DNA from 4 places in the Pseudoalteromonas sp. BDTF-M6 genome. Region 2 is predicted to be linked to each of the others. Evidence: predicted binding sites of a transcription regulator. Region 2 holds the regulator's gene; each other region holds the start of a gene.
What was found. The regulator sigma-54, encoded in region 2, starts transcription at its own class of promoters, with help from an activator protein. The targets are predictions, from matches to a motif close to GTTGGCACGNNNNTNGNNT.
Positions count from the first base shown of each region.

Region 1: a site for sigma-54 is predicted at 5,425-5,443, ahead of KD147_RS04405 (EF-hand domain-containing protein). Genes of this name have one in related genera too.
Region 3: a site for sigma-54 is predicted at 2,079-2,097, ahead of fliE (flagellar hook-basal body complex protein FliE). Genes of this name have one in related genera too.
Region 4: a site for sigma-54 is predicted at 2,046-2,064, ahead of flgJ (flagellar assembly peptidoglycan hydrolase FlgJ). Genes of this name have one in related genera too.

Region 1 covers NZ_JAGXTQ010000002.1:11,135-18,590, reverse strand. The annotation lists gene KD147_RS04425 (transglycosylase SLT domain-containing protein) at 1-1,151, shown strand, start outside; gene pepQ (Xaa-Pro dipeptidase) at 1,211-2,533, shown strand; gene KD147_RS04415 (YigZ family protein) at 2,590-3,204, shown strand; gene KD147_RS04410 (TrkH family potassium uptake protein) at 3,244-4,695, shown strand; gene KD147_RS04405 (EF-hand domain-containing protein) at 5,524-5,736, shown strand; gene KD147_RS04400 (EF-hand domain-containing protein) at 5,775-5,993, shown strand; gene KD147_RS04395 (EF-hand domain-containing protein) at 6,009-6,227, shown strand; gene KD147_RS04390 (EF-hand domain-containing protein) at 6,257-6,478, shown strand; gene trkA (Trk system potassium transporter TrkA) at 6,545-7,456, opposite strand, start outside.
Region 2 covers NZ_JAGXTQ010000002.1:343,366-350,821, forward strand. The annotation lists gene KD147_RS05845 (VOC family protein) at 1-83, shown strand, start outside; gene mgtE (magnesium transporter) at 129-1,487, opposite strand; gene KD147_RS05855 (HPr family phosphocarrier protein) at 1,649-1,915, opposite strand; gene rapZ (RNase adapter RapZ) at 1,921-2,766, opposite strand; gene ptsN (PTS IIA-like nitrogen regulatory protein PtsN) at 2,885-3,331, opposite strand; gene hpf (ribosome hibernation promoting factor) at 3,333-3,620, opposite strand; gene KD147_RS05875 (RNA polymerase factor sigma-54) at 3,646-5,133, opposite strand; gene lptB (LPS export ABC transporter ATP-binding protein) at 5,157-5,882, opposite strand; gene lptA (lipopolysaccharide transport periplasmic protein LptA) at 5,879-6,409, opposite strand; gene lptC (LPS export ABC transporter periplasmic protein LptC) at 6,399-6,953, opposite strand; gene kdsC (3-deoxy-manno-octulosonate-8-phosphatase KdsC) at 6,950-7,456, opposite strand, start outside.
Region 3 covers NZ_JAGXTQ010000006.1:35,134-42,589, forward strand. The annotation lists gene KD147_RS13755 (sensor histidine kinase) at 1-583, shown strand, start outside; gene KD147_RS13760 (sigma-54-dependent transcriptional regulator) at 576-1,955, shown strand; gene fliE (flagellar hook-basal body complex protein FliE) at 2,135-2,464, shown strand; gene fliF (flagellar basal-body MS-ring/collar protein FliF) at 2,484-4,205, shown strand; gene fliG (flagellar motor switch protein FliG) at 4,198-5,235, shown strand; gene fliH (flagellar assembly protein FliH) at 5,239-6,078, shown strand; gene fliI (flagellar protein export ATPase FliI) at 6,088-7,425, shown strand; gene fliJ (flagellar export protein FliJ) at 7,418-7,456, shown strand, end outside.
Region 4 covers NZ_JAGXTQ010000006.1:17,120-24,575, forward strand. The annotation lists gene flgG (flagellar basal-body rod protein FlgG) at 1-173, shown strand, start outside; gene flgH (flagellar basal body L-ring protein FlgH) at 186-878, shown strand; gene KD147_RS13680 (flagellar basal body P-ring protein FlgI) at 890-1,984, shown strand; gene flgJ (flagellar assembly peptidoglycan hydrolase FlgJ) at 2,111-3,100, shown strand; gene flgK (flagellar hook-associated protein FlgK) at 3,104-5,101, shown strand; gene flgL (flagellar hook-associated protein FlgL) at 5,107-6,327, shown strand; partial or broken gene KD147_RS17050 (flagellin N-terminal helical domain-containing protein) at 6,610-7,020, shown strand; gene KD147_RS17055 (flagellin) at 7,429-7,456, shown strand, end outside.

The sequences.
Region 1 (7,456 bases), 330 kb from region 2:
AAGACCCGGATTTGGCCATTCGTGCCTGGCAAAAATTATCGACCATGTTTACCTTTAGCGCGCAGCAGCAGGATAAGGTGCATTATGCTTTGGCCTATGCCCTGGCGGTAAAACAGCATGATGAAGCCAAGTTCTGGCTCAATAAGGTGCCCGATACCAAACAGGATAATAAATTGGTGCAATGGCATTTGGCCAACATGCTTAGGGAGCAGGACTGGCCAGCCATTATCGCCTTCTTTACCCCGAAAAAAGAGCTCAGTGCCGGACATCAATATTGGCTGGCCTACAGTTATTCACGCCAGGGCAAAAATGAGCAAGCCAACGAGTTATGGCAAAAGCTGGCAACAGAACGGGACTATTACGGCTTTTTGGCGGCGGCGCGATTAGATTTGCCGGTTAACCTCAATAACCAAGAGTTGACCCTGCCACCGGGTTTAAAGGCTAAGGTAGAGCAGGCGCCGGGCTATAAACGGGCAAAGGTTTTATATGAGTTGGATAGGGTTACCAGTGCCAGAAGAGAATGGAATTACCTTATCGATACCTCCAGCAATGCCGAGAAACTGGCCGCTGCGGTGCTGGCCTCGGAGCAGGGCTGGCACGACCGAGCCATTATTACCCTAGCACGGCTCAAGGCCTGGGATTATGTCGACCTGCGTTTTCCCGATGCTTACACCAACCTCTTCGAACGTTATAGTAACCGTCATAAAGTCGACCTGGATTGGAGTATCGCCATTGCCCGCAGGGAAAGCTCTTTTGCCGCCGATGCGCGCTCTCGAGCCAACGCCAGGGGCCTGATGCAACTGCTACCGAGTACCGCCCAATACATTAATCGCAGCTCGGTAGCCAGCAAGCGCCTGTATGAACCCAGCACCAATATTAATTTAGGTACCAAGTATTTGAAGTATTTGGAAGGTAAGACCCGTGGCAATCAAATATTAGCCACGGCCTCGTATAACGCCGGTTATCATCGCGTCAATAAGTGGATCCCAGACGAAGCCATGCCGGCGGAGTTGTGGATTGAGCTGATCCCTTATCGTGAAACCCGTGATTACGTGAAAAACGTGTTTGCCTATCGTCAGGTTTATTTGGCCAAGCAGGGTAAGAACGAAAATGTGCTGGCGACAATTTTGGATATGAATATTGGCGGTTAGCCGCAACGGTGGCGGCTATGATAGACTGGCATAAACATAATTAGCAAAGTGGGTGATACATGAATACATTGGCGGTGTTATACGCTGAACATATTGCAACCTTGCAAAAACGCACACGCGAAATTGTTGAGCGTGAAAACCTTGATGGTGTGGTAATTCATTCTGGTCAGGCAAAGCGCCAGTTCTTAGATGATATGTATTATCCGTTTAAGGTTAACCCGCAATTTAAGGCCTGGTTGCCGGTGATCGACAATCCTCATTGTTGGATTGTGGCCAATGGCAGCGATAAACCTAAACTTATCTTCTATCGTCCCGTCGATTTTTGGCACAAGGTGCCGGATGAACCAAACGAATACTGGGCCGACTATTTTGATATCGAGCTGCTGGTTAAGCCGGAGCAGGTAGAAAAACTATTGCCCTATGACAAGGCGCGCTATGCCTACATTGGTGAGTGTGTAGAAGTGGCTCAAGCCCTTGGTTTTGAGTTGATGAACCCAGAGCCGGTAATGAATTACCTGCATTACCATCGCGCCTACAAAACTCAATATGAGCTAGCCTGTTTACGCGAAGCGAACAAGCTGGCGGTGGCCGGTCATCAGGCGGCGCGTGATGCCTTCTATCAGGGTAAATCGGAATTTGAGATCCAACATGCCTATTTGTTGGCGACCAAGCACAGTGAAAACGACACGCCTTATGGCAATATCGTGGCCCTAAATGAGAATTGTGCCATTTTGCACTACACCCATTTTGAACGGGACATCCCGGCGCAACACCGCTCGTTTTTGATCGATGCCGGTGCCAATTTTAATGGCTACGCCGCCGATATTACCCGTACCTACGACTTTGCGCGTCAGGGTCAGTTTGCCGAGCTATTGGCGGTGATGAACCAACATCAGATAGAGCTATGTAACTCGCTAACACCGGGAAAACTCTACGGTGAGTTGCATCTTGATTGCCATCAGCGTGTGGCTCAGGTGCTAAGCGATTTTAATATCGTCAATCTGCCGGCGGCGCAAATTATCGAAAAGGGTATCACCTCGACCTTCTTCCCTCATGGTCTGGGTCACCATATTGGTTTGCAGGTACATGATGTGGGTGGCTTTATGGCCGATGAAAGTGGCACCCATCAGGCACCGCCAGAAGGGCATCCGTTCCTACGTTGCACCCGTATGATTGAGGCGAACCAGGTGTTCACCATCGAGCCGGGCCTGTACTTTATTGACTCTCTGCTTGAAGATGTAGCGGCAACGGACAATAGACAGCATGTGAACTGGGACAAGATAGCCGAGTTTAAGCCGTTTGGCGGTATTCGTATCGAGGACAATATCATTGTCCATGAGCATGGTCTGGAAAACATGACCCGCGAATTAAACCTCGACTAACCATCCTCCTGTGAAGGTGGTGGCAATGGTGCCACCGCCTTAGGCAGCTAAACCCTATGTCAGAATACGCTTATCCAGCTCAATCCCTGAGCTACGAAGAAGAAATTAAAAAAAGCACCTTTATCGTTCATCTTGCCCATACTCCGGACGTGGCCAGCGCCAAGGCCTTTATTGCTACCATCAATGAGCAGTACCCGGATGCCCGTCACAACTGCTGGGCCTATGTAGCCGGGGCGCCCGGTGGTAGCCATGTCTATGGTTTCAGTGATGATGGCGAGCCCAATGGCACCGCCGGCAAGCCCATGCTGAATGTACTGCAGGGCAGTGGTTTGGGTGAGATCTGTGCCGTTACCACCCGTTATTTCGGCGGCATTAAGCTGGGAACGGGTGGTTTGGTGCGCGCCTATGGTGGCACTTTGAATAACGCCTTGGCGCAATTACAGACACAGATTAAGGTGCCCAGTGTGGTGCTAACCGGCGACAGTGACTATGCTCTACAAGGGCAGATAGAACAATGCCTTAACTCACAATACCAGGTGCTGGCTATGGACAAGGAATACGGCAGCCACATTTCCTGGCAGATCCGTATCGATGCGCGCCAGGCAGAGGACGCAATAAAAGATATTTTTGATTTAAGCCATGGTACTGTTGAGTTAAAAATAAAACAGTAAGACAATAACATGCAAAGAAAAGTCACGGCGATGCGCTAAATGCAATACCGCACGATAATAAAGATACTCGGTCAGCTAGTAGCCCTGTTTAGTATCACCATGGTTCCTCCTGCGCTGGTATCACTTATCTATAAAGATGGTGGTGGTCTGCCTTTTATTCTTGCGTTTATCTTCAGCGTTATTGCCGGCTTATTTGCCTATTATCCTAACCGCCATGAGCATGGCGACCTCAAAGCCCGCGAAGGCTTTTTGATCGTGGTACTGTTTTGGCTGGTACTGGGGTCGTTCGCATCCTTGCCCCTGATCTTCCTTGATGCACCAAAACTGTCGCTTGCCGACGCCGTGTTTGAGGCCTTCTCCGGCTTAACGACCACGGGGGCGACCGTGTTGACCGGCATCGAATATCTGCCCAAGTCGGTGCTCTTCTATCGCCAGCAGTTGCAGTGGCTCGGTGGCATGGGGATCATCGTACTCGCGGTGGCCGTGCTGCCCATGCTTGGCGTTGGTGGCATGCAGCTGTACCGCGCCGAAACGCCAGGGCCGGTGAAAGACTCGAAAATGACACCGCGTATCGCCGATACCGCCAAGCACCTCTGGTATATCTATGTATCCCTTACCCTGGCCTGTACCTTGGCCTATTGGGTGGCGGGGATGAGTTGGTTCGATGCCATTTGCCATGCCTTCTCGACCATAGCCATTGGCGGTTTCTCCACCTATGATGCGTCCATGGGCTACTTTGATAGCCCGGTGATCAACCTGATTTGTGTGTTTTTCTTATTAATCGCGGCGGTGAATTTTTCCCTGCACTACGCAGTGGTGGCCAGTCGCAGTCCTAAAGTGTATTTGCGTGACCCTGAATTTAAGGTGTTCTTCTTAATCCAGGTGGCGCTGATCATCGTTTGTTTTGCGGTGTTGTCGTCTAATAATATCTATGCCAATGGGGATGAAACCTTAGATCAGGCCATGTTCCAGGCCGTGTCTATCAGTACCACGGCGGGCTTTGCCACGGATAACTTCTCAGCCTGGCCCTTGTTCCTACCCATTTTGCTCATCTTCTCCAGTTTTATTGGTGGCTGTGCCGGTTCTACCGGTGGCGGTATGAAGGTGGTACGGGTGTTCTTGTTGTACTTGCAGGGCATTCGTGAACTCAACCGCCTGGTCCACCCAAGAGCCATCTATTCCATTAAGCTGGGTCGTAAGGCGCTTCCCGATAAGGTCGTTGAGGCGGTTTGGGGCTTCTTTTCCGCCTATGCCCTGGTCTTCGTGATCATCATGATCAGCCTAATGGGCACGGGCTTAGACAATATCACCGCCTTTTCGGCGACCGCAGCTTGCTTAAATAACCTGGGTCCGGGCTTGGGTGAGGTGGCGGCCCATTACGGTGATATCAGCGATAACGCCAAGTGGATTCTAACCCTGGCCATGGTCTTTGGTCGTTTAGAGATCTTCACCCTGTTAGTACTATTCACCCCAACCTTCTGGCGTGGGTGAGGCGCGGTCGCTACCGCGACCGAGAGTGACTTAACGTCACTCTTGGAGCGCCAAACGCGAGGGCGTGGATGCCCGAGCCGGGACCCAGCGTCAGGACGACTTACTTGCACAAAACTTACCTTCGACGTATTTCAGTCACTCTTGTAAATTCGAACGCGAGACACGGATGTCGAGCCGGACCGCAGCGTCAGGATGACTTACTTACACCGAACTCACCTATTGCATATAACGCCACTCTTGGAGCGCCGAACGCGAGGGCGTGGATGCCCGATCCGGGCCCAAGCTTCAGGAAGAATTGTTATCACTATTACCAACTTCAAGCGTCACTCAGGTCACTCTTATTAATTCACCCGCGCCAACCTGAACAAGGCCCTGTGTGTTGCTAAAAGGCAACAATTTATCTATGACCGTGTTCTGGCTATGAAATTAATTTTAAAAAAAGTGCATAAAAAAAATAACTATATGATTTATAACTATTAAATTATTTTTTCTCTCTTATCAAAATCTGCCACTTGGCACTTCTATTCAGATAAAAATCATAAAAGCGTGTCGACCATTTGTGTGGTTTCTGAATGAAATCCCCATTAAAAATAACTAACTCCATGAAAAACATGGATTTTATTTCCAGAGCGTCGAGCTTGTCGCGAAATGGCAACAGAAAAAGCGGTGAAAACCAGAGTGTTTTGGCAAATAAAAAATTAACTTATTGAATTTATTTGATTTTTAATTTTTGGCATCGGATTTGTAATAGTCCTAGAGAATCGAAAATGTGACGGCGAATATGAATTCGTCAAGGTTCACACCAAAACAAGTAGGAAGGAAAGCAATATGAAACCAATGACAGCAACTATCGCTCTGATCACGCTAGCCGCATCAAGCGCAGCATTCGCTGCCGATTTCTCAACTCTTGATGTTGATGGCAACGGTGCTATCTCCGTGCAAGAAGCTGCCGCTGATGCTGCACTAGCCGAGCAATTTGCACAATTAGATAGCGACGGTAACGGCGAGCTTTCACAAGCCGAGTTCGATAAAGCACAGTAATTTTCAGCAGTTATTGCAGTTATCAGTAGGAGTTAATGATGAATAAATCTAAGCATATTTTAGCGCTATGCGCCCTTGTCGGTTCTTCTGCGGCCTTTGCCTTAGCAGCTGACTTCGCCACGATAGACACCGATGGCAATGGCGCCATTAGCATGGAAGAAGCCTCAAAGCACCCAGAGCTAATCAGCCAGTTCAAAGACTTAGACACTAATGTAGATGGCGAGCTGTCTCAAGAAGAGTTCGCTAACGCGAAATAACACAGGGAGTTAACAATGAATAAGACCTCTAAAGCAATCGCCTTAATCGGCTTAGTCAGTGCATCGTCGGCATTCGCGATGGACTTGGAATTTAACAACGTGGACGTAGATAGCGATGGCGCTATCAGCATGGAAGAAGCGGCTCAATATCCTGAATTGATGCAACAGTTTAAGGACTTGGACAGTAACAAAGACGGCCAGCTGAGCGAGCAAGAGTTCGCGGCAGTTCAGTAAGTTTACTTTTTGAATTTTTGGAGCAAGTTATGAAAACGACCAATACACTACTAGCTATGGCAATTTTGGCATCATCTTCAACCGCCTTTGCAGGCACTGGTGCGACGTTTGAATCGCTTGATGTTGATGGTAATGGCAGCATCAGCAAGGAAGAAGCGAGCGCCGATGCCGAGGTGATGGCTAAATTCGATGAGCTTGATATCGATGGTAACGGCGAGCTATCGCCAGAAGAGTTTGCCAATATTGAGTAAACACCTAAATCCATTAGAGAAGCAAAAAGCAGCATTTAGTTTCCAACTAAAGCTGCTTTTTTTTGCTTATAAGAACATGGCGCTGACTTGGAAGAGCTTCTCGACTACATGAATATGCTTTTTGTCGATCAAGAACATGATCACATGGTCGCCGCTTTGAATCACGGTGTCGTCATGGGCGATAAGCACATCATCATTACGCACTATGGCGCCAATGGTAGTGCCCGAAGGGAGTTTGATTTCACTAATGGCACGACCCACCACCTTAGAAGTGTTTTCATCGCCATGGGCCACAGCTTCAATGGCTTCAGCAGCACCCTTACGCAGTGAGTAAACGTTCACTATATCACCGCGGCGAACATGGGTTAACAGGGCCGATATGGTCGCTTGTTGCGGCGAAATGGCAATATCGATTTCACCACCTTGAACCAGATCCACATAGGCACCACGCTGAATTAGCACCATGGTTTTTTGCGCACCCATGCGCTTGGCCAGCATGGCCGACATGATATTCGCTTCATCATCGTTGGTCACGGCGATAAAGACATCTACCTGCTCGATATGCTCTTCCGACAGCAGCTCCTGATCCGAGGCGTCACCACAGAAGACCACGGTATCGTCAAGCATTTCCGAGAGTTGCTCGGCCCGCATAGGATTGCGCTCCAGCAGCTTGACGCTGTGATTTTTTTCCAATGAGCGAGCCAAGCCTGCGCCTATGTTACCGCCGCCGGCAATCATGATCTTTTTATATGAACGTTCCAGCTTTTGCAGCTCGCTCATTACCGCGCGAATATGCTTGGTTGCGGCGATAAAGAAGACTTCATCATCGGCTTCGATAACCGTGGTTCCTAGCGGCTTGATGGCCTTACCTTGACGGTAAATGGCGGCAACCCGGGTTTCCACATTGGGAATATGTTCTTTTAATGCCGAGAGTGCATAACCAACCAGCATCCCGCCGTAGTAGGCCTTAACTGCTAC
Region 2 (7,456 bases):
ATTTTATCGACCCCGCGGGTTTTGAAGTGGAGTTTGTGCAATACCTGACGGATATTCCAGAGCTGCGTAATAATGAACTGTGAACTCGCACAAAAAAGCCCAGCATGTCTGGGCTTAGGCTCTATATGCTAGATCAGGAACCAGGTCGCGGTGCCGAGGAAGGCGAAGATACCGACGATATCCGTGACCGTGGTAAGGACCACATTACCCGCCAGGGCCGGGTCGATATTCATGCGCTTGAGAATCAGCGGGATCACCGCTCCGGCGATACCGGCGGCCAGCAGGTTCATAAACATGGCAAAGGCAATCACCAGGCCTATGGTGATATCCCATTTCCACAGGGCAATGGCACTGCCTATGAGTATCGCCCACAGCACGCCGTTAAGAGCACCGATGGCCAGCTCCTTGGTCAAGAGGAACTTTTGGTTGGTGTCGTTGATATGACCCAGGGCCAGACCACGAATAACCAGGGTCAGGGTCTGCGAGCCGGCAACGCCACCCATGGACGGCACTATGCCGTTAAGCACGGCTAAGAAGGGTAAAATACCCAGGGTGGTTTCGAAAAAGCTGGCCACAAAGGCCGCCAACATGGCGGTAAGCAGGTTGACCCCCAACCAGATAGAGCGTCGCTTGGTACTTTTCACAACCGGGGCAAAGGTATCTTCTTCATCGTCAAGACCGGCGAGACTCAACATGCTGTGCTCGGCGCCTTCGCGGATGACGTCAACGATATCATCGATGGTAATACGACCCAGCAGGTGCGCCTGATCATCCACTACCGGGGCTGAGATCCAGTTATGACGTTCGAACAGTTGCGCCACTTCCGACTCGTCCATGGTAATGGGAATGACTTCGCATTCCTCGTCCATCACCTCGCGCACTATGGCATCGGGCATGGTGGTGAGTAGCGAGGTAAGCGGCAGTGAGCCTAAAAAGCAATTGTCTTTGTCGACCACATAGAGTTCATCCGTGCCCTCGGGCAGATCGCCCTTTAAACGCAGGTAACGCAACACCACATCGATGGATACGTCGGGACGGATGGTCACGGTATCCGTGTTCATCAAAGCCCCGGCAGAACGCTCCTGATAGGAAAGCGCCGTGGTTGCCCTGTCTCGATCCTGGCTATCCATGGCGTCGATTACGTCTTTATATACGGGCTCCGGCAGGCTTCGTAGTACTTCACCGAGGTCATCGTCGTCCATATCCTCGGTCGCCGCGGCAATGTGTTCCGGCTCCATGCGCGCAATGATGCTAAGTCGTACGTCTTCGGACAGTTCTTCGAGTACGTCACCCTGAACGTCGGGATCGACTAAGGTCCAGAGTTTAGAGCGCGTCTTATGGGGCGATGATTCGAGTAAAAGGGCGGTGTCGCAGGGAGCCGTTTTTGCTAGAAGCCGACGTACATGAACAAATTGACCGCTATTGAGTGCTTCAGTGATCTCTTGAAGTGGTTGGAGCGGGTTTTCTTGTTCAAAGGCTTCAGGCATAGGCATCCCTTATCAAAATATTTCTGCGGATGGATAACGTCCTGATAAGCAGGCACTTACAGGCGCCACATTAGTTTACCTTAACTCCCCTTAAGTTACCAAAGTAAATAACCGCTAGGGCCTGAACCGAGAGTGCTTATTTCGTATTACAGCGTGGTGAATTACTCTTGCTCGTGGAATTTTTCTGCGATGAGCTGGCCAATGGCGGCGAGCGCGCCTTCTTCGTCACTGCCTTCACATACGACTTTAACTTCCTTGCCCTGGCCGCTTTCAAGTAGCAACAAGGCCAGAACACTGTCTGCTTCGGCGCTTTTCTCGCCCTGATAGAGGGTGATCTTGGCGTCGAAGTTCATTGCTAATTGCGCCAGTTGTGAGGCGGCGCGGGCGTGCAATCCTAGCTTGTTTTGAATAACAAAGGTGGCTTCCATCAAGTCTAGCCCTCCTGCTCGCGGTGGCGAATTTTCACGTTAGAGTAGGTGTCCATAAAGCGCTCGCCCAGGGTTTGTGCCAGATAGACGGAGCGGTGCTGACCACCGGTACAGCCGATGGCGATGGTGAGATAACTGCGGTTATTGCGCTCTAAATGGGGTAACCAGGTTTGCACAAAGGTTTGAATTTGCCAGGTAAATTTTTGCACTATGCTGTGGCTGGCCAGGTAGTCTTTAACCGGTTGGTCGAGGCCTGTCAGGGGCTTGAGCTCGGGCTCCCAATGCGGGTTAGGCAAAAAACGGGCATCGAAGACATAGTCGGCATTTTTTGGGATGCCGTGTTTAAAGCCGAAAGACTCGAAGGTGATCAATAATTGTTTGTCTTTTTTACCCAGTACCTTTTCGCGGATCATCTCCGCCAACTGATGCACGCTTAACTCACTGGTATCAATGATAAAGTTGGCATGGGTGATTAAGACATCCAGCAACTGCTTTTCTTCCCGAATGGCCAAATCCAGAGGCAGATTTTGCATCGACAGCGGATGCAGGCGTCGGGTTTCCGAGAAGCGTTTGATCAGGGTTTGCTCGTCACTGTCGAGATAAAACAGGGTCGGTTGCGAGAATTCCGGCAAGTAGCCGAGGATATCGCTAAATTCTTGTTCTTCTTTGGGGAGGTTGCGAACGTCTATGCTGACGGCAATTTTATCGTAGTTGTCGGATACGCTGCGCACCAGGGCGGGCAATAGGTTGACTGGGATGTTATCGACACAATAGTAGCCGAGATCTTCTAACACATGCAGGGCGACGGATTTACCGGAACCAGAGCGCCCACTGACAATAATCAAATCCATTTATCCACACCCCTTGCCGAGCCTTTACGCCGGCATCAAGTTAAACACCTGAGCTATTTGAGCCTATCATCCTGGTTGAACTGCCGAGCTGTTCCGTCGAGCTTTGGGTAACTGCGCCTTAGGCGACCATTAACTGGTAAAGCTCTTGATCACTGGTGACCGCTCTTAACTGCTTACATAGCTGTTTATCTTTAAGTTTATCAGCAATTTTCGCTAAGGTCTTGAGATGTTGTTCACATTGATTGCCTGGTACGAGCAGTGCCACAAAGATATCTACGGGGCGGTTGTCGATGGCATCAAAATTGATCGCTTCACGGTTGGTAACAATAATGGCCACGGTTTGCTCTATGCCATCAAGACGACCATGAGGAATGGCAACCCCTTTCCCTATGCCTGTGCTGCCAAGCTTTTCACGGGCCAGGAGCGAATCCAGTATGGCTTGTTCGCTAAGGTGGGGGATATGCTGGTGGGCTACCTGAGAGAGGTATTCCAACATTCTTTTTTTGCTATTAAAAAGGACCGCAGCTTTGCTGCAGTCCTTGGAAAAAAGTAAATCTAAGCTCATTTTAATGACGAGACAATTTCTCTTTATGTTTGATTACCTGGCGGTCTAATTTATCAATTAAGCCATCGATCGCCGCATACATATCCTGGTGCTCTGCGGTGGCAAACAATTCGCCGCCGTTTACATGAAGTGTTGCTTCTGCTTTTTGTGTGAGTTTCTCAATATCAAGAATGACATGCACATTATTAATATGGTCAAAGTGACGCTCTAGTTTAGCAAATTTACTATTCACATAGTTGCGAAGAGAGTCTGTGATTTCTACATGACGACCGGTAAGATTTAATTGCATAAGCATTTTCCTTCTTGTCTAACGTCTATATCAAGCTTTTACGTTGATTTGACGGTGGAATGGCCAACGATTCACGATATTTTGCAATCGTTCGTCGAGCCACTTTGATTCCTTGCTCTGCTAGTATGTCGGCAATCTTGCTATCGCTTAACGGCTTGGCAGGATTTTCCGCGGCTACTAGCTTTTTGATCAATGCTCGAATCGCGGTGGATGAGCATTCACCTCCATTCTCGGTATTCACATGGCTGGAGAAAAAGTACTTTAACTCAAAGATCCCACGTGGCGTGTGCATGTATTTTTGTGTGGTAACGCGAGAGATTGTTGACTCATGCATTTCCACCATTTCTGCAACGTCATTGAGGACCATAGGTTTCATTGCTTCTTCGCCATGTTCAAAGAATGCCTGTTGTTGCTGAACAATGCAATTAGTTACTTTAAGTAAGGTGTCATTGCGTTGTTCCAGGCTCTTAATAAACCATTTTGCCTCTTGCAAGTGAGAGCGAATAAATTGGCTGTCACTTTGTGATTTGCAGTTGCGACCTAGAGATGCGTAGTGATCGTTCACACGTATCTTTGGCATGCTGTCGGGATTTAACTCCACCTTCCAGCGCCCCTTGACCTTCTTCACCGATACATCCGGGATCACATATTCCGACTCTTCACGCACTATGGTCGCGGCGGGCTTTGGATTCAGGCTGTGTATCAGTGTCATCACCTCTTTCAACTGCGCTTCTTTAAGCTTAGTCTTTTTCATTAAGGTGCGATAGTCACGGTTACCAAGCAAATCAATATAATTACAAACTACCTCTTTCGTCTCGTTAAGCCAAGGGGTTTGAGGTGAAAATTGATTGAGCTGGATCAACAAGCATTCTTGTAGTGAACGGGCGCCAATCCCAATGGGATCAAACATTTGGATGCGCTTTAGCACGGCTTCGATTTCGTCTAGCTCGATCTCTTCTTCCTGCTCATCATGGCTGATACTTTCGAGCAGTTCTTCGGTGCTAAGGGTAAGTAAGCCGTTGTCGTCGATGGCTTCGATAATTGCGGTGGCAATGGCTTCATCGGTGGCGCTAAAGGGCGTCAGTCGCAATTGCCACATCAGATAGTCGTGCAGGGTTTCCGTGGTCTCCCCCTGATAGATGGACTCATCATCCGGCATAGGCGCCGATGAAGCGACCGGGGCGGCGCTGATGTACTCGTCCCAGGATACGTCCATGGGCAGTTCGTCGCTGATCGAGTCATTATTTAGTGCGTCGGAACTTTCAACTTCGTCTTGATTGGTTGCGCTGTGTTCGCTTTGGCTGTCGCCGTCGGCCGCCGAGTTTTTATCGCGCGGCAGGTCGCTGTCGCCGTAATGCTCTTCTTCGATTTCGAGCAAGGGGTTCGCATCAAGTGCTTCTTGAATTTCTTGTTGGAGATCCAAAGTACTGAGCTGCAACAGGCGAATGGCCTGCTGCAATTGTGGGGTCATTGTTAATTGCTGGCCTAAGCGCAGCTGTAATGATTGCCTCATGTACTCTAACAATCCTTTTGTGATTAAAGCCTAAACTGCTCACCTAAATACACATCGCGTACGGTTTGGTCTGCTAATACCTGCTGGGGAGTTCCTGATGCGATCAATTCGCCATGGGAGACGATATAGGCAGTTTCACATACGTCTAATGTTTCGCGCACATTGTGGTCGGTGATAAGGACGCCGATGCCACGGTTGCGGAGGTGTTCAATGATTTTCTTTATATCTAGCACCGAAATGGGGTCAACACCAGCAAAAGGTTCGTCGAGCAGGATAAATTTCGGGTTAGCGGCCAAGGCGCGAGCAATTTCCACGCGTCGGCGTTCGCCGCCGGACAGGGCCATGCCTAATGAGTCGCGAATATGCTGGATGTTAAATTCGTCCAGCAAGCCTTCCAGCTCGCTTTCACGGGCGCTTTTATCAAGCTCCTTGCGCGTTTCCAAAATCGCCATCAGGTTTTGATAGACGGTTAATTTACGGAAAATCGACGACTCCTGTGGCAAATAGCCTATTCCCAAGCGAGCGCGCGAATGCATTGGCAGCAGGGTGATGTCCTGCTCGTCGATACTGATCATGCCCTTGTCGCTCGGCACCAGGCCCACAATCATGTAGAAGGTGGTGGTTTTACCGGCACCGTTAGGGCCAAGCAGACCGACTATGCTGCCGGCTTTGACTTCCAGACCCACGTCCTTGACCACTTCACGGCCCTTATAGCTTTTCGCCAGTTTGCGCGCCTTCAGCGTGGTCATGGTTGTTCCTTCTCTTTCTTTTCGTCGGTTTGTGGCGTTAGTGTGGTTCGCACTCGGGTGCTCGAATCTTTATCTTTTTCGGCACTGATTAGCTGCTTGTTTATATCATAGCTGATCGTCTCGGCAACGATCTGTTGATCGGCCATGGCGATTTTGGCGGTACCCGAGATTTGCAGCATTTGCGTGGCCACGTCGTAGCGAATTTCCTTGGCAGAGGCGGTGATCTGGGTGCCATCGGCCATGGTTTCACTGTAAATAGCTGGGTTGCCGGTGGCGATAAGCAGCTGCTTGTTATCACCTAGCTCCGGGCGACGGTGGGCCTCAAGGCGATCCGCCTTGATCTCTCGTTGACCATGAACAATGTGCACATTTTTATCAAAAATAGTGATGTTTTCTTTGATCAGCGCTTGTTGTTTATCGGCGTCGATCTGTACTTCCGTCACCGCGCTTGGTTGCTCTGCCCAGGCATTTACAGCGCCTAGTCCGAATCCCAAACCTATGATTAATGCTTTGAATTTACTGGTCATAATATACCGTTCGCGTATGTTTTATTAGTTCCACTATCTCTGTATTGATATCTGCTTTCAAGCCCTGACCGGTGATCAGTAGATCCGGTCCCCTGAGCTCAACACTTTGTTCCGACTCCATACGTTGGGCATCAATGTCTATTTGGATAGCTGCTGCTTGGACCTTTTCGATCATTGCCCCTGGTATTAAGTTGGTGGCGATGACGTTGTTTTCCAAGATCAAAATATTGTTATTGTAGAGCGTTGCCTCGTCGGCGGTGACACGCCAGCGTTCACCGTCGTTATACAGGGTAAACACAGGTTTTTTGAAGTGGGTAAAACCCAGTTCGTCGAAGAGCTCCATATGTTCAGCATATACGGTGTGGCTTAACGCGCCCTGATCGTTGTAGCTGCTTTGTCGCAGCCCGGTAGCAATGTAATCCGGGATGGCAATGGTGTCGCTGGTGCTTTTTACCGTTTTTTCCGATTGCATATAATAGGGCGCCCACAGCCAGGCCATGAGCGCAATAAAAACGATGGATATCAGCACCCGCGCCATGTTCATGAGCTGGTGCCCTCGGTGCCCAGGCTACCGCCCTTGGCCAGTATCAGCAGGTCGGTGAGTTCGCGTACCGCACCAAAGCCGCCTGGCAGCATAGTGGTGTAATGGGCAACACGTTTCACCAAAGGGTGCGCGTCATTCACGGCCACGGCAAAACCCACCTTTTCCATTACCGGCAAATCCGGACCATCATCGCCGATATAAGCGACCTGTTCGTCATTCAGATTGAGGGTTTGCTTGAGTTCGGCGTAGGCGTCGAGTTTATGTTCACGGCCCTGATAGATATAAGGGACGCCCAGGCTTTCCATACGGGTTTGCACTATCTGAGACTGGCGCCCGGTGATCACCGCGACTTGGGTGCCGCTATTCAACAAGGCCTTAATGCCAAAGCCGTCTTTGGTGTTGAAGGCTTTGAGCTCTTCACCCTGATTGCCGAGATAGATGCGACCGTCGGAAAACACCCCGTCGATATCACAGATCAGTAACTTGACCGCTTGCGCTCGTTG
Region 3 (7,456 bases), on a different contig from region 2:
CTCCCGCACCCATTTTCATGGCAAGTTGATGTCGCGTCTTAAAGACCTGGAAAGTCAGGTGAACGACATGCTGCTGTTCGCTAAAAGCGGCGAGCAACAGGTGATTGAACCCACATCCCTGGGCCAGTTGCTCAGCGAGGTAAAACAAGGCGCCGAGGCCATGCTGATTGAACATGGGGCCCAGCTGCATGTGCAACTCCCTGAGCCGGATATCGAGGTGATGGGCAACCGCACCGCCTTAGCCAGCGCCATCAATAACCTCATTCACAACAGCGTGCAGGTAATAGCCAGTGGTGCGCAAATCAGCATGAGCGCAAGGCGCAGCCCGGATGCCGACGACACGGTAGATATAGTGATCGCCGACAATGGTCCGGGCATTAGCGACGAGCTGAAACAGAAGATTTTCGAGCCCTTTTTCACCACCAAGCGTCAGGGTACCGGCCTTGGTTTAGCCGTAGTGTCGTCGGTGCTCAACGCTCACAAGGGCCAAGTGACAGTTAATAACAGCGAACAGGGCGGAGCCGAGTTTGTACTCAGCCTGCCGCTTTTAAAGACCCGCCTACAGGAGGGCAAGTATGAGTAATTATGTGCTAGTGGTGGAGGACGATCCGGGCCTAAGAGAGGCGCTGACCGACACCTTGTCCCTTGCCGGCATTCCCTGTATTGCCGCCGACAGCGGTGAGCAAGCGATCATGATGCTAAAAGAGCAGGCGGTGGCCATGGTGGTCAGCGATGTACAGATGCCGGGCATTAATGGCATTGAGCTGCTTAAAAGCATTAAGTTGAATTATCCGGATTTGCCGGTACTAATGATGACCGCCTATGCCACCATAGACGATGCGGTCGAGGCCATGCGTCTAGGCGCCATAGATTATATGGCCAAACCCTTTGCCCCCGAGGTGCTGATCAATTTAGTCAGCCGTTACTTGCCGGCTAAAGCGAGCAATGACAGTGGTCCCGTGGTGGCCGACGCCAAAAGTTTGGCGCTGCTGGAATTGGCGAAAAAAGTCGCCGACAGTGATGCCAGCGTGATGGTCATGGGTCCAAGCGGCAGCGGTAAGGAAGTGCTGGCGCGCTATATTCACGACCAGTCCGGGCGTGCCAATGAAGCTTTTATCGCCATCAACTGCGCAGCCATTCCCGAAAACATGCTTGAGTCGACCCTGTTTGGTTATGAAAAAGGCGCCTTTACCGGTGCGGTCAATGCCTGCCCAGGTAAATTTGAGCAGGCGCAAAACGGCACCATCCTACTCGATGAAATCACCGAGATGGATCTCGGCTTGCAAGCCAAGCTGCTACGGGTGTTGCAGGAGCGCGAAGTAGAGCGCCTTGGGAGCCGTAAAACCATTGCCCTGAATGTGCGGGTGCTGGCCACCTCCAACCGCGACCTAAAAGAAGCGGTGCAGGCCGGGGTGTTCCGTGAAGACCTTTATTACCGTTTAAATGTTTTTCCCCTGCAATGGTTGCCCCTGTGCGAGCGCCCGGGAGACATTATTCCCCTGGCCGAGCATTTATTGCAGCGCCATTGTGAAGCGGGTAAACAAGCGCCAGCGACCCTGAGCGAGGCGGCCAAACACAAGCTGTTAAGTCATGCCTGGCCGGGCAATGTACGGGAATTGGACAATGTTATGCAGCGGGCACTGATATTACGAACCGGCCCCCAGGTCGAGGCCGATGCCATCTATATTGAAGAGCTGTTAAGTCCACCTCGTGCTCCCGTGCCTCTTGCCTCCCAGCCAATAAGCGGCGCTGTTGAGATGGGGAACAAAGCAGAAGATGAAGAGCCGACCTTTAAGGACGAGCTTAAAAACAAGGAGCATAAGATCATCCTCGATACCCTGGTACGATTTAACGGTAAGCGTAAGGATGTTGCCGAAGCGCTAGGGATCAGCCCGCGCACCTTGCGCTACAAGATAGCGCAAATGCGCGAGCAAGGCATTCAACTGCCAGCTTAGACTTCCTTTTTAGTTGGGCTCAAGTTTTACTTGGGCTTTTTTTACGTCAAATTAACGTTGTTTAAATACTCATCAGTGTCAAAAAATAAAAATCATAACTTACTGTAATTAAAGCTTAATTTAGTTGGCACGCTTAATGCTTGATAGAGCTTAAGTTTAATTTAACCAGTGCCAGTTTGATGAAAGTTCAAGCCAATTCTTTATTTCAGGAAATGCAGTCCCTTGCGCTCGAAGCGCAGGCACGTAACCCGTTAAAAACCATGCCTCAGCCAAGCAGCGCGGCGTCGGTGCAATTTGGTGAGCTGCTAAGTAATGCCATAGACAATGTCAATGGCCTGCAACAGGATGCCAAAGCCAAGGTCACCGCCGTGGAAATGGGCGACCGCCGTGTCTCTCTTGCCGAAGCCATGATCGCCTCGCAAAAATCCTCGGTGGCGTTCGAAGCCACGGTGCAGGTGCGCAATAAGCTGGTGGAAGCTTATAAAGACATTATGAACATGCCTGTTTAACGGATAGCGGAGAAAAGTCGTGGCGCAAGCAAATCAATCAACGGATCTCGCCCTGGCCGACTCGGGTGCCGATATGCACACCGGTTCAGGCGAGCAACATGAACAAAAGTCGGGCTACCTGGGTGCCTTGAGCGGCGTGGATATGCTGCGCCAGGCCACCTTGATCATTGCCCTTGCTATTTGCTTGGCCATTGCCATTTTTATCATTATCTGGGCACGCCAGCCGGAAATGCGCCCCCTGGGTAAAATGCCCACGGAAGAGCTGATCCAAACCCTGGACTTTTTAGACGCCCAAAAAATTGACTATGAGCTCAACGGCAACGTTATCATGGTGCCCGAAGATGCGTATCAGGATATCAAGCTGTCCATGACCCGTGAGGGTTTAACTCAAGGCCCCAGCTCCGGCACCGACATTTTGATGCAAGACATGGGCTTTGGTGTTTCTCAGCGCCTTGAGCGTGAACGCCTGAAGCATTCTCGCGAGCAGCAATTGGCGCGCACCATAGAAGAATTAAACAAGGTTAGCCGTGCCAAGGTGTTACTGGCGGTGCCCAAAGAAAACGTCTTTGCCCGGGTGGAGAAAAAACCTTCGGCTACCGTAGTATTAACGTTGCAACGCGGTCGCACTCTGAACAGTGAAGAAATCGATTCCGTGGTCGACATCGTCGCCTCGGCAGTGCAGGGCCTATCTCCTGAACGCGTGACCGTGACCGACCAAAACGGCCGTTTGCTTAATTCCGGCTCGCAAAACTCCCTGTCGGCGCGCTCACGTAAAGAGTATGAAATTGAGCGTCAGCGCGAGCAGGAGTACCTGGAAAAAATCGACAGCATTATGATCCCCGTGGTGGGTCTGGGCAATTACACCGCTCAGGTCGACCTGGTGATGGACTTCAGTGCCGTAGAAGAAACGCAAAAACGCTACAACCCGGACCTGCCAGCGGTGCGCAGCGAAACCACCCTGGAAGAAAATAATATTGGCGGCCTGGCCGTGGGTATCCCCGGTGCCCTGAGCAATCAGCCGCCGGTTAATTCCGCTATCCCCGAAGATGCCACCGAAACGCAGAGCACGACGCAAAGCAATGCGCCTTCGCGCAGCCACAAAGAAGCAACCCGTAACTATGAGCTGGACACCACCATCTCTCATAAGCGCCAGCAAAGTGGGGTGATCCGTCGTATCAGCGTCTCGGTTGCGGTTGATTACAGTCAGGCTGCCAATGCCGAAGGACAAGCAACGGCGGCGCCACGTACCGAGCAGGAACTCAACAATATTCGTCGTTTGCTCCAAGGCGGTGTGGGCTTTGATTTACAACGGGGCGATGCCCTGGAAGTCGTGAGCATGCCCTTTGTTCGCGAAGACTTGGGCGCAGCCGCCGAGCTACCCCTGTGGGAGCAAGACTGGTTTAGGGAGCTGGTGCGTGTGATCCTGGCCGCCTTAGTGATTATCGTGCTAATCATCGCCGTGGTGCGCCCCATGTTGAAACGCCTGATCTACCCGGATGACACCCTAGAAGCCTATGATGAAGAAGCGCTGACCTCGGGCGTGGATATTGGCGACAGTACCCTGGAAATGCTTAACAATGATTTCGACTCTGCCTCGGTGGGCTTCTCACCGGATGGCACCTTGCAGCTGCCGGACTTACACGGCGATGAAGACCTGTTAAAAGCGGTCCGTGCCTTGGTGGCCAACGAGCCGGAATTATCCTCTCAAGTAGTAAAAGCGTGGTTAAATGACGATGACTGAAGCACAACAGAAACTCCCCAGTAACTTCAATGTCGATAAGCTTGAAGGGGTAGAAAAAGCGGCGATTTTACTTTTGAGCTTGTCCGAAGAAGACGCAGCGCAAATTTTAAAACACCTTGAGCCCAAGCAGGTGCAAAAAGTGGGCATGACAATGGCTACCCTGGCGGATTTAAGCCAGGATAAAATCAGTGCCGTGCATAATTTGTTTATCGAACAAATCCAACAATTTAGCACCATAGGCTTCCAGTCCGAGGACTTTATTAAGAAGGCTCTGACCGCGGCGCTAGGCGAAGATAAAGCCGCTAGCCTTATCGATCAGATAGTCATGGGCTCCGGCGCTAAAGGCCTGGATTCACTGAAGTGGATGGACTCCAAGCAGGTGGCCAATATTATTCGCAACGAGCACCCGCAGATCCAAACCATAGTCCTGTCGTATCTGGAGCCGGAGCAAAGTGCGGAAATTCTTTCCCAGTTCCCGGAAAAAGTGCGCCTTGACCTGACCATGCGCATTGCCAACCTCGAAGAGGTGCAACCGGCGGCGCTGCAAGAGCTTAACGAGATAATGGAGAAACAATTTGCCGGTCAGGCCGGTGCCCAGGCGGCGAAAATGGGCGGCCTGAAAGCGGCGGCGGATATCATGAACTACCTGGATACCAATATCGAAGGCCAGCTTATGGACTCTATTCGCGAGCACGACGAAGAAATGTCGCAGCAGATTCAAGATCTTATGTTTGTATTTGAGAACCTGATGGATGTCGATGACAGAGGCATTCAGTCTATCCTGCGCGAAGTGCAGCAGGATGTGCTGATGAAGGCCATTAAGGGCGCCGATGACGGCCTTAAAGATAAGATCCTCAGCAACATGTCTAAACGTGCCGCCGATATGCTGCGTGATGACCTTGAAGCCATGGGGCCGGTGCGCATCAGTGAAGTGGAAGCGGCACAAAAAGAAATTCTCTCTACCGCGCGACGCCTGGCCGACTCCGGCGAAGTGATGCTCGGTGGTGGTGGCGGCGAGGAGTTCCTCTAAGCCATGCAGGACACTAAATTGCATCCAGGACGCCCGCTAGAGGCCAGTGAAGCCGCCGAAGAGCTGTTGCAACATTGGCCCATACCCGATGTCACCGCCAGTGCTGAGTCTTTGCAGGGGCGTTCGACCGCCTTCGGTACTCCCTTAGAGCAGCTGTATCACGCTGGTGAGCAAGGCGGTACTGAGGATGAGGAAGTACACACAGCGCAAGAGCCAGAGCTGCCCAAGCTGACCATGGAAGAACTGGAGCAGATCCGTCAGGATGCCTATGAAGAAGGGCTGCAACAAGGCCATGAGCAGGGCTATATCGATGGTTTTGACAAGGGCGTGAGCGAGGGCAAGGAAGCGGGCTTTAAGGAAGGTCAGCAACAGGGGATGGAGCAGGGTGTCGCCGATGCCAAGCCACTGCTCGATGAGCAAATAACCCAGTTAAAGTCGCTGTTGGCGGCACTTGATGAGCCGGCCAAGCGTTTGGATCAGGAAGTCGAGCAGGAACTGTTGTTCTTAGCCACGGAACTGGCCAAGGCGGTGATCCTGAGCGAAATTCGCACTAACCCGGATATTATACTCGCGGCTCTAAAGGCGGCCACCGAGGCGCTGCCGAGCAATGACGCCCAGTGCCAGATTTATCTTCATCCCGATGACTTGGCTCAAGTACAAAGCCATTTCGATGAGCAGCAGCTGAGTAATCGTCATTGGCAATTATTAAGCGAGCCCACAATGGAGCGCGGCGGCTGTCATATTAAGCAGCAGCGTTCGTCCATCGACATGAGCCTGTCGCAACGACTGCAACAGGTTATCGGCGGCTTTTTACAAGACGCCGGCGTGCCGGTGAAAGGGTAGAACTAAGCCATGAGTCACTCCTTAGCACAACGCCTTAAAAACAAGCGCAGTGCCATTGCCCCAGCGCCGGTCGCGGTGGCTGGCAGCCTTACCCGGGTGGTGGGCTTAACCTTGGAGGCCAAGGGCCTGCATGCGGCCATTGGCAGTTTGTGCCAGGTAGAAACCAATCAGGGCATGGTCGATGCCGAGGTGGTGGGTTTTAACGACGACATTCTTTATTTGATGCCCAACGACCGTATCTCCGGAGTGTTACCCGGGGCGCGGGTGATCCCTGTTGCGAAAAAGCCGGGTTTGCCCGTGGGTATGAATTTACTTGGCCGCGTAGTGGACGGTTTAGGTCGTCCCTTGGATAGCCTTGGGCCTTTGCGCACAGAACATTATGCGCGTTTTGCGCAAAACAATATTAATCCTTTGGCGCGTCGTCCCATTAGCCAGGCCATGGATGTGGGTGTGCGTGCCATTAATTCGGTGATCACCGTGGGCCAAGGTCAGCGTATGGGCCTGTTTGCCGGCAGTGGCGTGGGTAAGTCCGTGCTGTTGGGAATGATGACCCGAGGCAGTGCCGCCGATGTAATAGTGGTGGGTCTGGTCGGCGAGCGTGGTCGCGAAGTGAAAGAATTTATTGAAGAGATCTTGGGTGAGCAAGGACGTAAACGTGCCGTGGTGGTGGCGGCGCCCGCCGATGCCTCGCCGTTAATGCGTTTAAAGGGCTGCGAGAGTGCGGTCACCATCGCCGAGTACTTTCGCGATCAGGGCTTAAATGTCTTGTTGCTACTGGACTCGGTCACCCGTTATGCCATGGCGCAGCGGGAAATTGCCTTGGCGGTGGGCGAGCCTCCGGCCACCAAGGGCTATCCGCCTTCGGTGTTCGCCAAATTACCGGCACTGATCGAGCGCGCTGGCAACGGCGGCGAAGGGCAAGGCGCCATTACCGCATTTTTCACCGTGCTCTCCGAGGGCGATGATATGCAAGACCCCATTGCCGATGCGGCGCGGGCCATACTCGATGGTCATATCGTGCTATCGCGGGAGCTGGCCGACAGCGGCCATTACCCCGCCATCGATGTGGAAAAATCCATTAGCCGGGTGATGCCTCAGGTGGTGTCCGAGCAGCATATGCAGCAGGCCCGAATCATGAAGCAGGTGCTGGCCATGTATTCGGAAAACAAAGACATGATCACCCTGGGTGCCTACCAAAAGGGCACCGACCCCATGCTGGATCAGGCCATAGATATGATGCCGATGATCAATCAATTTTTACGCCAGGGCATGAAAGACGTGGTGCCTTACGACGAGTGCTTGCATTCGTTAGCCGTGTTGTTCGGACAAGGAGGCAAGGGTGGCTAAGTTATCTCTGCTACTTAAGCTTGAAAGCGAC
Region 4 (7,456 bases), on a different contig from region 2:
ACCCGGGTGTCGATGGCCTTGGCATCATAGTTCAAGGGGCACTGGAAACCTCTAACGTGAATGTCACCGAGGAGCTGGTGAACCTGATTGAAACCCAGCGCGTGTATGAGATGAACTCCAAGGTGATTTCGTCCGTGGACCAGATGTTGAGCTACATTAACCAGCAACTCTAAGGCAGCATTATGATGACTAGGTCTTTATGGTTGGCGGCCGGTGTGTCGGCTACCCTGGCATTAAGCGGTTGCGAAACGACGCAAAATGCCACCGTGGTAGCGGATGATCCCTATTACGCCCCCATGTATCCGCAGCAGGCGCCGCAAAACATCAACAATAATGGGGGCTTGTTTAACCCTGTGTTGGCCAATGATCTGTATGCGGATCAAAAGGCATTGCGTACCGGTGACATCATTACCGTGGTGCTGCGCGAGTCGACCCAGGCGTCAAAAACGGCGAAAACCGAAACCGATAAGGAAACCGAAGTGGGTCTGGACCCGGTTATTGGTCTTGGTGGCAACCCGGTGAATATCGGCGGCGACAGCATAGAGCTGGGAGTAAAATCCAACGCAGCCTTTACCGGCGATGCCAAGTCGAATCAATCGAACAGCTTAGCCGGCAATATCTCGGTTAACGTGATGCGGGTGTTGCCCAACGGCAATCTGGTGATCCGCGGTGAAAAATGGCTCACCTTAAACACCGGTCAGGAGTTTATTCGCCTAGAGGGCATAGTGCGCCCGACCGATGTCAGCGCCCAAAATACGGTGGAAAGCAGCCGCATTGCCAATGCCCGCATTCAGTATTCGGGTAAGGGTGACATGCAGGAAGCGCAAAGTGCCGGTTGGCTGTCGCGCTTCTTTATGGGCTCGTTATTTCCGTTTTAAGGAGTATCAATATGCAATGGTTTAGCGTCATCATCGCCACACTCGTAACTTTGGCAAGCCTGCCGGCTCAGGCCGAGCGCATCAAGGATGTGGCCATGGTCGAGGGCGTACGAAGCAACCAATTGGTGGGTTATGGTCTGGTGGTGGGTCTTCCCGGCACCGGTGAGAAAAACCGCTATACCCAGCAAAGTTTTAAGGCCATGCTCAATAGTTTCGGCATTACTTTGCCGGCCAATTTGCAGCCCAAGATTAAAAACGTTGCCGCCGTTGCCGTGCATGCGGATATGCCGGCCTTTATGAAGCCGGGGCAAACCATGGATGTAACCGTGTCTTCCATCGGTAGCGCTAAAAGCCTGCGTGGCGGTACCCTGTTGCAAACCTTCTTAAAGGGTATCGACGGGAATGTGTATGCCCTGGCGCAGGGCAGCCTGGTCGTCGGTGGTCTCGGCGCCGAGGGCCTAGATGGCAGCCAGGTGGTGATCAATACCCCAACGGTGGGACGCATTGCCAATGGCGCCACGGTCGAGCGAGCTATTCCCAGCCCCTTTACCCAAGGCGACTATATTACCTTTAACCTCAATCGCCCGGATTTCACCACCGCAAAACGCCTGTCCGATACCATTAATAATTTGCTCGGCGGCGATACCGCCACGGCCATGGATGCCGCCTCGGTGCGGGTGTTAGCGCCGCGGGACATGGCGCAACGAGTCGCCTATTTATCGACCTTGGAAAACCTCGAGTTTGAGCCCGCCGACAATGCCGCGAAAATCATAGTCAATTCGCGCACCGGCACCATAGTGATAGGCAAAAACGTCAAATTGCAGCCGGCGGCCATTACCCATGGTGGTCTTACCGTGACCATCGCCGAGAATGCCCAGGTGTCGCAGCCTAATGCCCTGGCTGGCGGTCAGACCGTGGTGACCAATCAAAGCATTATTGATGTTCAGCAAGACGACTCGCGCGCCTTTGTATTCGACCCTGGCGTGAGCCTGGATGACCTGGTACGGGCCATTAATGAGGTAGGCGCCGCCCCAGGTGATTTGATGGCAATTCTAGAGGCGCTTAAAGAAGCCGGCGCCATTAATGGTCAGTTGGTGGTGATTTAAGCCCAGGTAATTGATCTTCTGATAAAAAGGCCCGCCGTGATTGCGGGCTTTTTTATTGGCTATTGGTATGCAAATTGCATTGTTAGCAGCATTAATTGCTCACATGGTTTTAATCTCGTCAGCACAATGGATGCCAACCAACTACAACAACAAAGTGTATTTGACCTAACCAGCCTGGACAGGTTGCGTCAGGATGCCCTCAAGCAGCCCAAGGGCAGCGAGGGTGAGCGCGCGGCACTGAAGCAGGCGGCACAGCAGTTTGAGTCAATCTTTACGCAAATGCTGCTTAAAAGCATGCGTCAGGCAAATGCCGCTTTTGAGGATGAAAACAGCCCTTTTAACGCCAGCAGTGTCAAATATTTTCAGGACATGCACGACCAGCAGTTATCCAGCGAGCTGTCGAAAAACGGTTCCTTAGGCTTGGCGGATATCATAGTGCAGCAGCTCTCGTCAGAGCAGGGCAAATATGTTCCGGCCGAGGTGTTGCGTATGCCGCAGGTGGCAGGTGCTCGCTCGGTTAAAGGCGCAGACACTCAGGTGCAGGCTGCGTCCGTCAACCCTCAGGTTGAGGCCGCGGTAAAGGCTGATACCACAGCTGAAGCTACGACCGAGACGCCAAGCTTCCAAGGGGCACAGGACTTTATCGAGGGCGTGTGGCAATTTGCCCGTCAGGCGGCGGCAAAAATTGGCGTACATCCCGGGGTGATGGTAGCGCAGGCGGCTTTGGAAACCGGATGGGGTAAGCACATCATTCAATCCGCCAGCGGCGAGAGCTCTAATAACCTCTTTAACATTAAGGCCCACCGTGACTGGCAAGGGGCCAGCATCTCTAAAACCACGGTGGAGTACGAGCAAGGCGTCGCGGTGAAGCGCAATGAGCCGTTTCGCATGTATGGCTCCTTGCAACAAAGCTTTGACGACTTTGTTTCGTTTTTACAAAGCAATCCCAGATATCAACAGGCGCTGGCGGTGGCCGATAAGCCCGCCGCCTTTATCGATGCCATCAGTGCGGCCGGTTATGCCACCGATCCCAACTATGCCACTAAAGTGAAGCGCGTTCTTGCTCAACCCGAATTAAAGGCCCTGGTAGGCTCGCTACCAGGCATTGGAGACTAAGGTATGTCTTTTAACTTACTTAATATTGCCGGCTCTGGCATCCGTGCCAGCACCGAGCTGCTCAATACCGCCAGTAAGAATATAGCGAATGTGAATACCGCCGGTTATGTGCGTGAGCGCACCGAGCACGGCGGCACCATAGACAATCAAATTGGCCGCGGTGAAACCTATCGCCTGCTTAATGAGTTTGCCCAGCAGCAGCTTAATCGCGATACCTCAAACCGGGCTTTTTTCGAGCGTTTTACCGCCGATGCCGGCCGCGTGGACACCATGTTTTCCGAGGAATCGACCAGCTTATCGACGCAAATTAATAATGTTTTTAATAACTTGCAAGAGGCGTTGAACCAGCCGGCGAACAGCACCACCCGGTCCTTGTTCTTCAGTAATGCCCAGGGCTTTGTTGATCAGCTCCATACCCTGTCGGGGGCGCTCAACGAGCAACAGCAGGCGGTCAATGAGCAGCTGTACGGTTTAAGCGAAGAAGCCAATGGCTTGATTGAAAAAATTAGCGAGCTTAACAGCAAGATCACCGCCGTGCATGGCAGTGATACCCAGGCAAGTGCCAGCAACCTGTATAACGAGCGTGATCTGGCGATCAAGGAACTCTCGGCCCTGGTGAATATCGAAACCACAGATGGGCCCCATGGCGAGAAGCTGGTATTTATGAGCACGGGTGAGTCCCTGGTGATGGAAAACGGCACCTTTAATATGTTTTCTTTGCAAGGGGACCCAGATCCCAGCAAGATGGAGCTCAAGCTCGATGTGCAAGACGGCAAAGCCATCGCCATCGATATCGACCCTAATACCTTGAAGGGTGAAATTGGCGGGGTGCTGGCCTATCGTGATGAGATCCTTATTCCGGCGCAAACCCAGCTTGGGCAAATGGCCTTGTCCTTTACCGATGCCTTTAACCAGCAAAACGCCCTGGGCATGGCGGGTAATGGTGAGCTTGGGGGCGATCTCTTCACCTTGCCAAGCGTTGCCGGTCTGGCCCATGGCAACAGCAATGCCGAACTCAGTGCTACCTTAGCGCCGGGGCAGGGCACCAATATTCCCGCCAGTGATTTTCGCCTTGAGTTTACCGGTCCCGGTGCCAACGATGTTCTGGTGCAACCCATAGACGCGTCCGGCAATGCCATAGGCACCGCATCGGCGGCCACCATAGCCGCCAATGGCGATGTGGACTTTGGTGGCAATGACTCTTTCGGCCTGCAAATTAATGTCAGTACCCTGGGCGCAATTGGCGATAAGGTAGATATCAAGCTCAATAGTGCCGCCGCCAGCCAGCTGACCCTGGCCACCGACCAGGGAGAAGACCTGGCTCTGGCCTCGCCCATACGCACCGAAACGAATATTAACAATAACTCCGAGGCGAGCATTAGCGCCGGCTCGGTAACCAGTATTGGCACCGGCTTCCTACCCGGACCGCCACCGAGTCTGGCCAATGGTGAGTTGACCCTGACCAAGGTGGCAGAGCCGGATCAATACACCCTGTCCGACAGTGCCAATTCGGTGACCTTCACCTTGAGCGATCCAAAAGACGGTATTCTCGCCCAGGCCGGCGCGCCTTTTGATGCCTATGGCTTTGATTTTGATATTAAAGGCACGCCCGAGGTAGGAGACAGCTTTAGCGTCGAATTTAACGAGCAGGGCTTTGATGATAACCGTAATGGCCAGGCCCTGGCGGATTTGCAAAACCAGAATCTGGTGCGTCAAAGCGTGAATGCCCAAAACGATGGCAGCAATGGCAAAACCTTTAACCAGGCCTATGCCGGGACGGTGAGTGATATCGGCATGGTGACGGCGCAGGCACAAACCAGCTTTGGCGCCTTCAGCGCCTTGGAAGCTCAGTCTAATGCCTGGTACGAGTCGCTGTCCGGGGTCAACCTCGATGAAGAAGCCGCCAATTTGTTGCGTTTTCAACAAAGCTACTCGGCGTCGGCCCGTATTCTGCAGACCGCCCAAACCGTTTTTGACACCCTGCTTAGCTCTGCGAGGTAACTGCTATGCGTTTATCAAATAATATGTTTTATCAAAACAGCCTGAACCAGTTACTGAGTAAGCAATCGGATGTGTTGCAGGCGCAAAACCAGGTGGCCACCGGCGAGAAATACAGCAGCGCGTCTCAGGCGCCCAGCGATTATGCTCAAGCCATGTTGCTGGGCGACAAAATACAGATCAATGAGCAGCATGAGAAAAACATCAATATGCTCAGCAGCCGCTTAAACACGCAGGAAAGCGTGCTGCAAAATATCAATACCACGATTCAGTATGCCGAGGAGCTGGCGGTGCGTGCAGGTAACGGCGCCCTAAATGAGCAGGATAAAAAAGCCCTGGCCAGCGAGCTGAAAGAGCTGCAAAAAACCTTATACGAGCTGATGAACACGCAAACGGAAGACGGCAAATTCCTGTTTTCCGGCTATCAGGATGCCAGTCAGGCCTACAAATTCGACAGCGTGGCTGGCGAATTTGTGTATCAGGGCGATCAGGGCCAGCACCAGATCACCATAGCCAATAACGTTAAAATCAATTCCAGCGACAATGGCTTTACCACCTTTGAAAAGGTCGCGGCACGATTGAATATCGCCGATACGGATTTAGGCACAGGCATCGCGGTTATTGCCGATCAGGGGACCTTTGATGCCTTTCATCAGGCCAATTATGATGACGTTACTGCGGCCAACAACAGCTTTACCATCAATGTGCTGCCACCGGCACCGGGCACGACCAGCGAGCAATATGAAATAGTCGACAGCACAGGCACCGTATTGCAAAGCGGCGACTACAGCGGTGAACCCATCGACTTCAATGGTCTCAATATTCGTCTCAATGAGGGGGAAACCACGGCCAGCGTGACTTTGGAAGCACCGCAAAAGCAAAATGTTTTAAACACCCTGGGTGATTTGATCAATACCCTCGAAGATGGCTCGCTGACCAATGAGCAATACCACCATAATCTCGCCGATGCCAATGTCGGTTTGCGCAACGCGTCGGAAAAAGTGGTCTATACCCAGGCTACCTTGGGCGCACGCATGACCGCCCTGGAGCGAGTACAAGACAGCAACAGCGCCCGCGAGATCAACAATCAGGCGGCGCGCTCTAACCTGGTGGAAGTTGATATGGCCGCGGCCATCAGCGAATTGACGCAACATGAAACCGCCTTGCAAGCCTCTCAGGCCACCTTTGGCCGCCTGGCTAAGCTATCACTGTTTGATTATATCGGTTAACGACCTGTCGGCTTATGCCGCAGGTGATGATTTCAAAAGGACCCCCTGGGTCCTTTTTTATTATCGTCGGTCAGACTATTGCCACCCGGCAAAACAAGCGGCAAGAAGCTGACAATCGGCGCTGGTTGCTGACTATCTAATTTTTAAAATAAATATTATGTGTATGATTAATAAGAGAAAAATAATTCTGGCACGGTGTGTGTATAGAGTTTAAAGAAATAATATCCCAAGTGGTTCGCCTTACTTGTAAGAACCACGGTAAACCTCTTAGGAGATGGTAAAATGGCTTTAAGTGTAAATACGAACGTTGCGTCGCTCAACGGCCAGCGTAACCTATCAAAATCCGGTCAAGCGCTGGAAACCTCGATGCAACGCCTGTCGTCGGGCCTACGTATTAACAGCGCCAAAGACGATGCCGCCGGTCTGCAAATCGCCAACCGCTTGACATCGCAGATCAACGGCTTGACAGTGGCCCAGCGTAACGCCAACGATGGTATTTCCATGGCCCAAACCGCCGAAGGAGCGATGCAGGAATCGGCCAATATTTTGCAGCGTATGCGAGACCTGTCTTTGCAGTCGGCGAACGGTTCAAACAGCGCCGATGACCGCAAGGCCCTGCAAAAAGAAGTAGCGGCACTGCAACAAGAATTAACCCGTATCGCCGAAACCACCAAGTTCGGTACCACCAGTCTGTTGGATGGCTCGTTTGGGACTAAACAGTTTCAGGTGGGTGCCAACGCCAATGAAACCATTAATGTTAGCCTGGGTAATACCTCGGCCGATGCCATCGGTATCCATGAAATTACCGGCGCCGGTACCGTTTTAGGCACCGAGACTGCGACAAGTGACCTTGCTACCCTGTTGGGCACCACAACTAATGACACCTTGAATATTAACGGCACCGATATCGTAGTTACCAGCGGTGAAGGTGCGGCGGATATCGCCGAAACCATTAACCAGGCGGGCATAGGTGTTAACGCAGAAGCCGTATTGGAAACAACCATCAGTGGTATTTCCGGTGCGACGGCTGTGCTGACGATTGGCCCGGATACCTATGACCTGGCCACCTATGGCGGCGATATGGAACGCCTGGCGGAAGACATGCTGGCCGACGGTTATGATGCTATTT